DNA from 2 places in the Arthrobacter caoxuetaonis genome. Region 1 is predicted to be linked to the other one. Evidence: riboswitches for the same ligand, from Rfam matches in the RefSeq annotation. Region 1 holds a riboswitch; the other holds the start of a gene.

Region 1 (5,072 bases):
GCGCTGGACAGGAGCCCGGTGGCGCGCGCGCTCAGTTGTCGAGGTCATGGAAGGTGTTTCTCCGTAGTTTCAGGCAACCGCGCGTCAGCTGACGCGGACGAAGCTTGCGCCGGGAAGGTCGGACAGGGAGTGCAGGCCGGTGTTCATGCCGTTCAGGCCACCGGAGATGACTTGGCCGTTGCCGACGTAGATGGCTACGTGGCCGCCGGTGATTACCAGGTCGCCTGCCTGCGGAGTGCCAACCACGGCACCGAAAGCGAAGAACTGTGAGGGACCGAGGTCGCCGACGGACTTGCCGACCGAGCGCAGTGCCTTCTCGACCATGGCGGTGCAGTCCTGCGCCACGCCGATCTGCGAGTAGGCAGAAGCTACCAGTCCGGCTGCAACGCCGCTGGCGCTAACCTCGGCCACCGGAGCGGAAGACGCCGTGGTGAGGCCGGTGGAGGCCTGTGCTGCGGCTGCGGGAGCGGCTGCGGCCTGCTGGGCTGCATAGGCTTCCTGCTGGGCGGCGAGTGCCGCTGCGGCTTCTTCGGCTGCCGCGAGCTCGGCTGCCGCAATTTCGGCGCGGATCTCGGCACCGGAAAGCGAGCCGGCAAGGGGCTCAACCGGAAGTTCGAAAGGTGCCTGCTCGGAGACCGTGACGGTCCCGTTGGAGGTCACAACGTTGAGGGGGGTGGATTCCAGTGCCTGGCGGTCAGTGGAGACCGGTGCGGCCTGCGCCGGCATACCTGCGGCCAGGACGAGGCCGGAAGCTGCGACGACGACGGCGGCCTGACGGCCGACAGATCCTGCGTTGGCGGTTACGGCTTTGGAAAGCGCCGTAAGCGGGCTGGTTTGGACTGCGGGCGCACGGTGGCGTCCGGACGTGTTTGATGACACAGTGTTTGCCTCTCCCAACGCCTGCGAGGTGAGCTGTCGGATTCGGATGGGAGTCACCCGGCTGCGGACGGCTAGGTCCAGCAACTTAACCCCTAGGGCTTCTTACGAAACCCAAAATTGGTTCCCCCGCCTCTGCCATGCGATTTTTGCGAACGGATCTCAGACAGTGGCAGAGCTCGGCGAACTGTTCGAGAGTGCCCGGTCTTTGCGAACCAGGCACGGTGACGAGAATATAACAACATCAGGGAAATGTCACGCTCAGGTCACGAAAGCGTGTTGAGCGGATCACAACCACCCAAGAGGGTCGACAGCAGTGCCGTTTACCATTACTTCGAAATGCAGATGGCAGCCGGTTGATGCGCCGGTGCTGCCGCTGGCGCCCACCAAGTGGCCGCGCTGGACCTTATCCCCCACAGACACGCTGATGGCGGAAAGGTGGTTATACGTCGTCTCCACGCCATTGCCGTGATCGAGGACCACGCGGTTCCCGCCGCCGAGGGCATGCCACCCGGCAAAGGTAACGGTGCCGCTGGCTGCTGCCGTGACCTCGGTCCCGCAGGCAGCAGCAAAGTCCTGGCCGGTGTGCAGCTCTCCCGCTGCTCCCGTGATCGGACTGACCCGGTAACCGAAGGACGAGGCCTGCACCAGTTCGGATTCCAGCGGCGTGGCCAGTGTGCCCTTGGCCGCGGCCGGCGTGACGTCCATTCCGGCCACGGTGAGCCCCTGGAGCTTGGCGTCCGGATCAAACTTGCTGGTAAGCGCCGCCCGGTCGAAGCTCAGTGTGACGTTCGGATCCGCCGACACGGCAGGTGCCGCTGACGGCGTGGGCTGCTCCATCGGAATATCGGCAGCAGCGGTCGTAGGCAGGGCGACCGTCAGGACCAGGCCCGATGCCGCAGCACCAATGGCCAGCTTCTGTGCCGACGCCCCAAGGGGGCGCTGGACTGTTTCTGCGCGGCGCCGGCCTGTTGACCGGTCGGTGGAGCGTGGGCGCAGCGGTGCAGCCGGTGTTTCGGCTCTGCGCCTGCCCGAAGCTGCATGCTTCGACAAGTTTTTCCCTCTCTGCAAAGCCTGCGAAGTTAGCTGTCGGATTCGAGTAGAGAAAACTCGGCCTCTGACGCACGGGATCCGCAAGGATTCCATGCTGCTCGGAGGCTTCACCCCAAGGCAGCCCTGCTGCCGGTGATTGGGTCCTCCGCCCCTGCCTTCGAACGGTTGCACCTGCGGTCCAGTGGCAGGGTTCGGCTGTCGGACCGGTAAGCGGTGGGGTTGCTGTAGTCAGATGCAACTATAGGGTAAAAAGTCGAAAAGATACCATTCCGTTATCAGGACACCGGAATGTCGCGGGCGGGCTGCGCGACAAAGACGTGGGATGCCACTTCCGCGGGCAGTTCCAGTGCGCCTTCAATCCCGGGAACCCGCACGGAGATATAGCCGCCTACCACCTCCGCCGTAATGGTGGCGCCGGGCCGCAGGCCGGCTTCATCGAGCTGGGTCAGCAGTTCGGGATCCACCTGGATCGGTTCGGCCAGCCGTTCCAGCAGCATCTCTTCTCCCGGCTGGGCAGAACCCACCGCCGAGACCAAATTCAGGCAGCTGGTTGTCTGCGCCGAGGGCAGCCCGCCAATCGCCTCCAGGCCTGGAATGGGGTTCCCGTAGGGCGACTCTGTGGGGTGTCCCAGCAAGTCGTAGAGCCGCCGTTCCACCCGTTCGCTCATCACGTGTTCCCAGCGGCAGGCCTCGTCATGGACGTAGGCCCAGTCCAGTCCGATCACGTCGGCCAGCAGGCGCTCGGCCAGGCGGTGCTTGCGCATGACCTCCGTTGCCCGCCGGCGTCCGAATTCGGTCAGCTCCAGCTGACGGGTTCCCGAAACCACAACCAGGCCATCGCGTTCCATCCGGCCGATGGTCTGGGAGACCGTAGGACCGGAATGGCGCAGACGCTCGGCAATCCGCGCCCGGAGAGCCACGATGTTCTCCTCTTCGAGTTCCAGAATGGTTCGAAGATACATCTCAGTTGTGTCTATGAGGTCCGTCATGACCAGCCGCTCCTAGCATTCGTGCGGAAGAGAAGGGATGGAAAACCGGCGTGGCGCAGACCGCGCCGCAGGTTCGGTTCCACGTTAGCCCATCGCACCGAAACGGGCCCAAACACCATGGCGCGGGCCACCTTAGGGCACCCGGTCACAAATAGGAACGTCACGGCCGCCGGGTGTTGAATGGAAAGGTACGTGAAGTACCCTGCCAACCCGCTTGGAGCAAATACAACAATGGGCGAAACCACCGCACTTACCATCCCTGCAGATCTTCTTCCAAAGGACGGACGTTTCGGTGCCGGTCCTTCCAAAGTCCGCCCCGAACAAATGGAGGCTCTCTCCCGTGCCGGAGCAAAGCTCCTTGGCACCTCCCACCGCCAGGCTCCGGTCCGGAACCTGGTCGGCAGCGTCCGGGAGGGACTTTCCTCGCTGTTCTCCGCTCCCGAAGGATACGAAGTAGTCCTCGGCGTTGGCGGATCCACGGCGTTCTGGGATGTTGCGTCATTCGGCCTCGTGGAGAACAAGGCACAGCATCTTTCATTCGGTGAATTCGGATCCAAGTTCGCTGCGGCTACGAACAAGGCGCCTTTCCTGTCCGCATCCAGCATCATCAAGGCGGAGCCCGGAACCCGTCCCGAGGCGCAGGCCGAGGCGGGCGTCGACGTGTACGCCTGGCCGCAGAATGAGACGTCCACGGGCGTTGCGGCTCCGGTCCGCCGGGTCGAAGGTGCGGACAAGGATTCCCTGGTCCTGATCGACGCGACATCCGCTGCCGGCGGACTCGACGTCGACCTCTCGGAGGCGGATGTCTATTACTTCGCACCGCAGAAGAACTTCGCGTCCGACGGCGGGCTCTGGCTTGGCATGTTCTCCCCGGCCGCCATTGAGCGTGCAGCGCGGATCAACGCATCGGACCGCTGGATCCCCGATTTCCTGAACCTGCAGACGGCAATCGACAACTCACGCCTGAACCAGACCTACAACACGCCGTCGCTCTCCACCCTGGTGACACTGAACGCCCAGCTGGAGTGGCTGAACTCGAACGGCGGGCTGAAGTTCGCCACGGACCGCACGGCAGACTCAGCAGGCCGTATTTATGCCTGGGCCGAAGCGTCCTCCGTCGCCACGCCGTTTGTTGGCCGGGCCGAAGACCGGTCCAACGTGATCGCAACCATCGACTTCGACGATTCGATCGACGCTGCCGGGATCGCCAAGACCCTGCGCGCGAACGGCGTGGTGGACGTTGAGCCGTACCGCAAGCTCGGCCGCAACCAGCTGCGCATCGCGACGTTCGTGGCGATCGAACCCGAGGACGTCAGCGCACTGCTGCAGTGCATCGACTACGTTATCGAGCATTCCTAGCAGCAGGCATCCGGCACCCGCCGGGCAGCCGCACGAACAGGGCCCCGCCGCTACCGCGGTTTGGGGTCCTGTTCCGTTTCCCGGGTCGTCAGGTAGAGGCGCCGCCGGACGGTGCGGTCGTAGTGCAGGCGCAGATGGTGGGAACGCCAGGCCCAGACCAGTCCCACCACGGCGGTGATGATGCCCGATGCCGCCGCGACCCCAAGGCTCCACCGCGGTCCGAAAGCGTTGGACACCCAACCCACGATCGGCGCACCAAGCGGCGTCCCGCCCATGAAAATGGCGAAGTACAGCGCCATGACACGCCCGCGCATGACGGGGGTCGTCGTCGTCTGCACATAGGCATTTGCGCTTGTCATCAGGGTCAGCGCAAACAGCCCGGTGGGAATCAGGGACAGGGCAAAGATCCACAGGTTCGGGGAGAACGCCGCAAGCAGGCAGGAAACCCCGAATGCTCCCGCAGCCCCGAAGATGAAGCGCAGCCGCGGGCGTTCCCGCCGGGCGGAGAGCAGTGCCCCGCAGACAGAACCTATGGCCATGATCGAGTTCAGCAGACCGAAGATTCCCGCGTCCTGGCCAAACTCGGTGCGGGCCATGGCTGCTATATATACGGCGAAGTTGAGGCCGAATGTGCCCACGATGAAGATCGCCACCAAGACCATGACCAGGTCCGGCCGGTACTTCACGTACTTCAGCCCTGCCCGGATGCGCCCCTTGCCCGGAGGCGCCTTGGGCAGCACCCGCAGCTCCGCGCTGCGCATTTTCAGCAGCGCCAGGACCATCGCCGCAAAAGTC
Region 2 (5,072 bases), 1.1 Mb from region 1:
AACGCCTGGCGCGGACACACGCCCTGGATTCAGGGACCGGCAGCGACAGCCGGACCGGGCATCAGCCTGAACCTTGGGAATCCGTGGGCTACATGGTGGCGCTGGCGTTCCCGGCGCGGGTGGCCCGCCGGGTGGCGGGGAGCGCGGGGGACCAGTACCTGCTGGCGTCAGGAACGCGTGCGGGCCTGCCTCCGCAGAGTTCGCTGGCTGGCCGTGAATGGCTGGCGATCGCCGACGTCACGCGTGCCCAGGGGAGGGCCGCTGCCGGCACCGGCGCCGTCATCCGGGCCGCTGCTCCGCTGGAGGCGGGCACGGCGGAGGCCGCGGCGTCGCATTTGCTCAGCGAATCCGTGACCGCTGTCTTTACGAACGGGAAGGTTGCCGCACGACGGCAGCGGCGGCTGGGCAGCATCGAGCTGGAGTCCACGCCGGTCCGGCCGACACCCGCGGAGGGCCGCACCGCCGTCGCCCAGGCACTGCAGCGCGAAGGGCTGGGGATCCTGGGATTCTCGCCTTCAGCTGATGCCCTGCGGCGCCGGCTGGGGCTGCTGCACCGGCTGGTGGGTGCGCCCTGGCCCGATGTTTCCGAACCTGCCCTGCTCGAGCGCGTCCAGGAATGGCTGGGCCCGGAACTGGAGGATCTGTCCCAGGGGGCACGCGCCTCCGGGGTGGACCTGCTGGATCCGCTCCGGCGCCTGCTGCCGTGGCCCGAGGCCGCACGGCTGGAGGAACTCGCCCCGGAGCGCCTCCTGGTTCCCAGCGGCTCCAAAGTGCAGATCACCTATCCGGAAGTGGACGACGACGGCGGCAGGCCGGTGGTGGCGGTGAAGCTTCAGGAATGCTTCGGCTGGGCAGAGTCTCCGCGCTTGGCCGGCGGCAGGGCGAGGATCCTCTTTCACCTGCTGTCCCCGGCAGGCCGGCCGCTGGCCGTCACCGATGACCTGGCGTCCTTCTGGGCCGGGCCGTACAGCCAGGTGCGTGCCGAAATGCGCGGACGCTACCCCCGGCATCCGTGGCCTGAGGACCCCTGGTCCGCCGTGGCGACGGCCCGGACGAAGGCCCGGATGTAGAAAAGGACGGACGGCCTACGTGACAGGCTCCGCCAGGGAGCTGCCGGCCGGGGCCCATACGCCGTCAAGCACCGCGGAGGCTTCCTCTTCGGATACGGCCAGGGAGAGCGAAATCTCGGTCAGCAGCGGCCGCCGGGCATGGCGGAGCATGTCCCGCTCTGCGTGGGAAAGCCCTTTGTCGAGCGACCGGAGCGTGAGGTTGCGGACCACCCGCGCCACGTCATTGATGCTGCCGCTGGCCAGCAGTTCAGTGTTTTCCTTGAACCGCCGGGACCACTGTGCTTCTTCTGCATCGGCTGCACCTTTGAGGATTTCCATCAACTGCTGCAGTTGGGTTCCGTTCAGGACACGGCGCAGGCCGACGTCGCCCGCCTTGTCCTTGGGCACCCATACCTGAAGCTTGTTGGCGTGGATTTCCAGGACAAGGTACTCAGTCTCGACTCCGCGCACCTTGCGCGTGGCGACCCTGAGGATCGTTGCGGGGCCGTGATGGGGATGGACTACTGTCTGTCCTTCGTTAAACGTCAATGTGTTTCCCTTTGGCTGCATCGAAGCCGGTCTTGTGGGGGCGGCTGCCTGTCAGGCAGGAGCGTTCAGGGGACGCCTGCAACGCGAGTCTCACCGCTTTATTATTTCATGCTTCGGCCGAGTGGTCGCGGGTAGGACGGGAGGCGGGGTGCGCTTTCCGGCTTTTCGCCGCGGGCTGCTCAGCAAACGCGGAACGCCCCTTCCCTTGGCAGGGTCGGGGCGTTCCGCGGGGCGGCAGCGAAGGCGCTGCACGCCTCCTTAGGCGCGGTAGTACACCGGGCCGGAGCCAACGTTGGCGGACTGGACAACCGTCTGGCTGCCGTTCCAGCCGCTGTGGATGGCCTGGCCGTTGCCGATGTAGATGGCGATGTGGGCCAGGCCCATGCCGCCGTCGGCGTAGTAGATCATGTCACCGGGCTCGGGGGTCGAAACCGGGGTGCCGTAGGCAGCCAGCTGGGCGGGTGCCAGATCGCCGACAGTGTGGCCAATGGAGCGGAGTGCCTGCTCCACCAGGACGGTGCAGTCCTGTGCGGCGCCGAGCTGGGCGTAGGCGGAGCTCAGCATGCTGGCGTTGCCGCCGATGGATGCAGCGGGCGCTACGGAGGTGGCCTGCGTGCTGACCGCGTAGTCCGTGTAGGTTGCCGGCGCCGGTGCAGCGAAGGTTTCCACCGGTGCGGTGTAAGTCTGGATCGGAGCGTAGGCCGCGGCTGGTTCAACAGCAACAGCAGGGGCTGCGGCTTCACCGGCGACGGTGATGACGTCGCCCGGGTAGATGATGGACGCCATGGACAGGCCGTTCAGGGCGAACACGCTGTCGAGGGAAACGCCGTAGTTGGCGGCGATCTGGCTCAGTGTGTCCCCGGCGACAACGGTGTGCGTGGTGGCTGCCACAGCTGCGGGAGCTTCGGTTACCGGCGCTGCAACGGGCTCTGCCACGGGTGCGGCCTGGACCGGTGCGGCTACGGGTGCTGCAGGGGCGGAGTCGTTCACGACGACGCCGGCCTGGGCAGGGGCTGCCATGCCGAACATGAGGCCGGAGCCTGCTACGACGGCTGCGGCGGTTCCGCCGATAGTCCGGGCTTTGCCCGGAGCGACCTTTGCGATGGTGGTCCAGACGCTGGTCTGGGCACAGTGGCGTCCGCGATTGGTTTTGATGAACAAGGAATTACCTCTCCCTATACCTGCGAGGTGAGCTGTCGGGTTCGGATGGGAGTCACCCGGCGAACGGTTCTCAACCGTCCGGCTTAACCCCAAGGATTCGAAAGGACCCAAAAAATTGGTTCCCCCGCCCCTGCCGTCGTGGTGCAAAAGGGTCCTTGGCTAGCGGCAGAGTTAGGTAACAAGCCAAGGCGCCGCATCAGGTTCTGCGGCATGCCAAGGACACTAACAGGCATTCCATTTGTATTGCAATTCGGTAACGACGGCGTGTTGCCATTGTGTTCTGTAGGTCACGCAGGTATTAGAGCAGCGAGCTTATCTTTCCTGTCACTGCAGCCACTTGGGCACTGGGCTCCCAACCCAGGTGCGAACTCCAAACAGCCCCGGAGAATGTGCGCTTTCCATGGGTCATTTTGGGTTTAGGGGGTCCGCGCCGGGCTGGCGGGAATACGCTTGAAGGCCCGGAACTGCAACGAAGGAGGCGCGCGATGAGCGAACAATCCGGTGAGGGCGGGACGCACCTGCCCGTTGAAGAGGTGGTGCGGGAAGTGGTCATCCCCGCCGGGGTTGCCGGTGCTGCCGAACTGGTTATGGACGTGCGGTGCTATGCCGTGGCACAACCAGCCGGCATCGTGATCATTGACACAGGATTGCCCGGAACGGAGGACGGCATCGCGGCTGCCGTCGAGGCGTTGGGGGGAACGTTCGCGGACGTAAGGGATATCGTGCTGACCCACCTCCATATGGATCACGTGGGATCACTCTTTGCGGTTGCTGAGCGGGCGCCGCACGCTGCGATCTACGCCGGCGGTCCGGACTCCATGGATATACGTGCCCCGAGACGGGTGACGCCGATAAGCGAGGGGGCTGTCATCCAGGACTTTGGGGTGCTCGCCACTCCGGGCCACACGAAGGGCCACGTGAGTCTCTTCCACGAGCCAACCGGAACCCTGTTCATGGGTGATGCCGCGGGTACGGAGAGTGGCGAAGTGATCCGGGGGCCGGAGGCCTTTACGGCGGATGCCGCACTGGCTGAAGAGTCGCTGGAGCGGATTGCGGACCTGGGGCCGGATCGGATTCTCTTCGCGCACGGCGCCGAGGTGGCTTCCCCGGCTGATGCCCTGGCCCGGATGGTCGGCGGACCGTACCGCCAGGGCTAGACTTCCGGGAACTGCCTGGCGAGACTCACCTGAGCGGAAAGACCCCCGGGTTCAGGCCCGGTTTCGGCGTGCAGTGAGCCAGACCGCGCAGTGAGCCAGACGAAGACTGCGCCGGCGGCGGTGGTTAGCACAGCTGCAGCCAACAGCAGGGCCGTGGGTGCAGTGCCGGACGATACTCCGGCATACAGCAACCAGCACACGGCCAGTGCGAGACCGGCAGCGATTGCGCAGAATCGTGCGGATTTTCCCGCGCCCGCGCTGAGGAAGGCGGCCACACTGGCCGGGCATGCGAAAGAACCGCCCAGCACTGCACCGCCAATCAGGGTCCAGAGGATAAAGCGGGCCTCCTCGCCCGGCTCAACCGCGGAGGCGAAGCGCTGCTGGTAGTTCAGCAGGGCCAATGCCATGCCTGCGAGGGCGCCAAGCGGGATCAGGAAAAAGACAGACTTGCGGGCCCGGGCGGGCGTGTTGCTCATGTGTCAACTCTAGCCGGGTCAACCACTCCCGCCCGGGCAGCAACGCTTCCCAAGGTTTCCCTTCCGGTGCCGGGGCGTCCAAAGCTCCCGGCACCGGAAGCGGATCCAGACAGCGGACCTAGGCAGCGGCAGACGGCCGGTGGGTGGCGGAAACCCAGCGCAGCAGCGAGTAAAGCAGCTGGGTGGCACCGGGCATAAAGCCCGAACCGTGGTGGTAAACCGGGTCCATGGTGGTAACCAGCAGGCGGGCGGGCTGGTTCACCTCATCCAGGTACAGGAGGGCTCCGCTATCCGTGCCGTCCTCTTCCATGGTGACCAGCGAGCGGGCACCCTCCGGGGGGTGCAGCAGCCCGTGGTGGTGCCAGTCCACTGCGCGCCGGGTGAAGAACTCCCATAGGGGGTCCTCGGGCAGGCGCATCCTGGTGCCGGTATCCGTACCGGTCCGCCAGGCCCAGAAGACGGTGGGGCGGAAGGTATAACCGACGCCGGGAAGCCAGTCCTCGACGTTGTTTTCGCCAAGTATGATCACGGTTTTGCCCGCGTCCTGGAGCGCTGCGCGGACAGCGGGTTCAAAGCGTGCCCGCTGCCCGGGGTGCAGCCGGTCGGCAACCAGTACAACGTCCAGTTCCGCCAGATCCTCGGGGGCGGAACCGGGCAGATAGACCGATTCGATCCGGTAC

The links. A riboswitch is a leader RNA that binds a small molecule or an ion and turns the genes downstream of it on or off. The one in region 1 is predicted to bind cyclic di-AMP.
Region 2: another riboswitch for cyclic di-AMP. It lies ahead of NF551_RS07910 (LysM peptidoglycan-binding domain-containing protein); the one in region 1 lies ahead of NF551_RS02870 (M23 family metallopeptidase).

Annotation. Positions count from the first base shown of each region.
Region 1 is NZ_CP099466.1:613,715-618,786, reverse strand. It holds gene NF551_RS02880 (NlpC/P60 family protein) at 1-48, opposite strand, end outside; gene NF551_RS02875 (NlpC/P60 family protein) at 85-879, opposite strand; cyclic di-AMP (ydaO/yuaA leader) riboswitch at 884-1,040, opposite strand; gene NF551_RS02870 (M23 family metallopeptidase) at 1,165-1,929, opposite strand; cyclic di-AMP (ydaO/yuaA leader) riboswitch at 1,933-2,136, opposite strand; gene NF551_RS02865 (iron-dependent transcriptional repressor DtxR) at 2,205-2,918, opposite strand; gene serC (phosphoserine transaminase) at 3,150-4,277, shown strand; gene NF551_RS02855 (MFS transporter) at 4,328-5,072, opposite strand, start outside.
Region 2 is NZ_CP099466.1:1,725,998-1,731,069, forward strand. It holds gene hrpB (ATP-dependent helicase HrpB) at 1-1,070, shown strand, start outside; gene NF551_RS07905 (CarD family transcriptional regulator) at 1,086-1,598, opposite strand; gene NF551_RS07910 (LysM peptidoglycan-binding domain-containing protein) at 1,857-2,759, opposite strand; cyclic di-AMP (ydaO/yuaA leader) riboswitch at 2,763-2,937, opposite strand; gene NF551_RS07915 (MBL fold metallo-hydrolase) at 3,245-3,916, shown strand; gene NF551_RS07920 (hypothetical protein) at 3,913-4,392, opposite strand; gene NF551_RS07925 (hypothetical protein) at 4,511-5,072, opposite strand, start outside.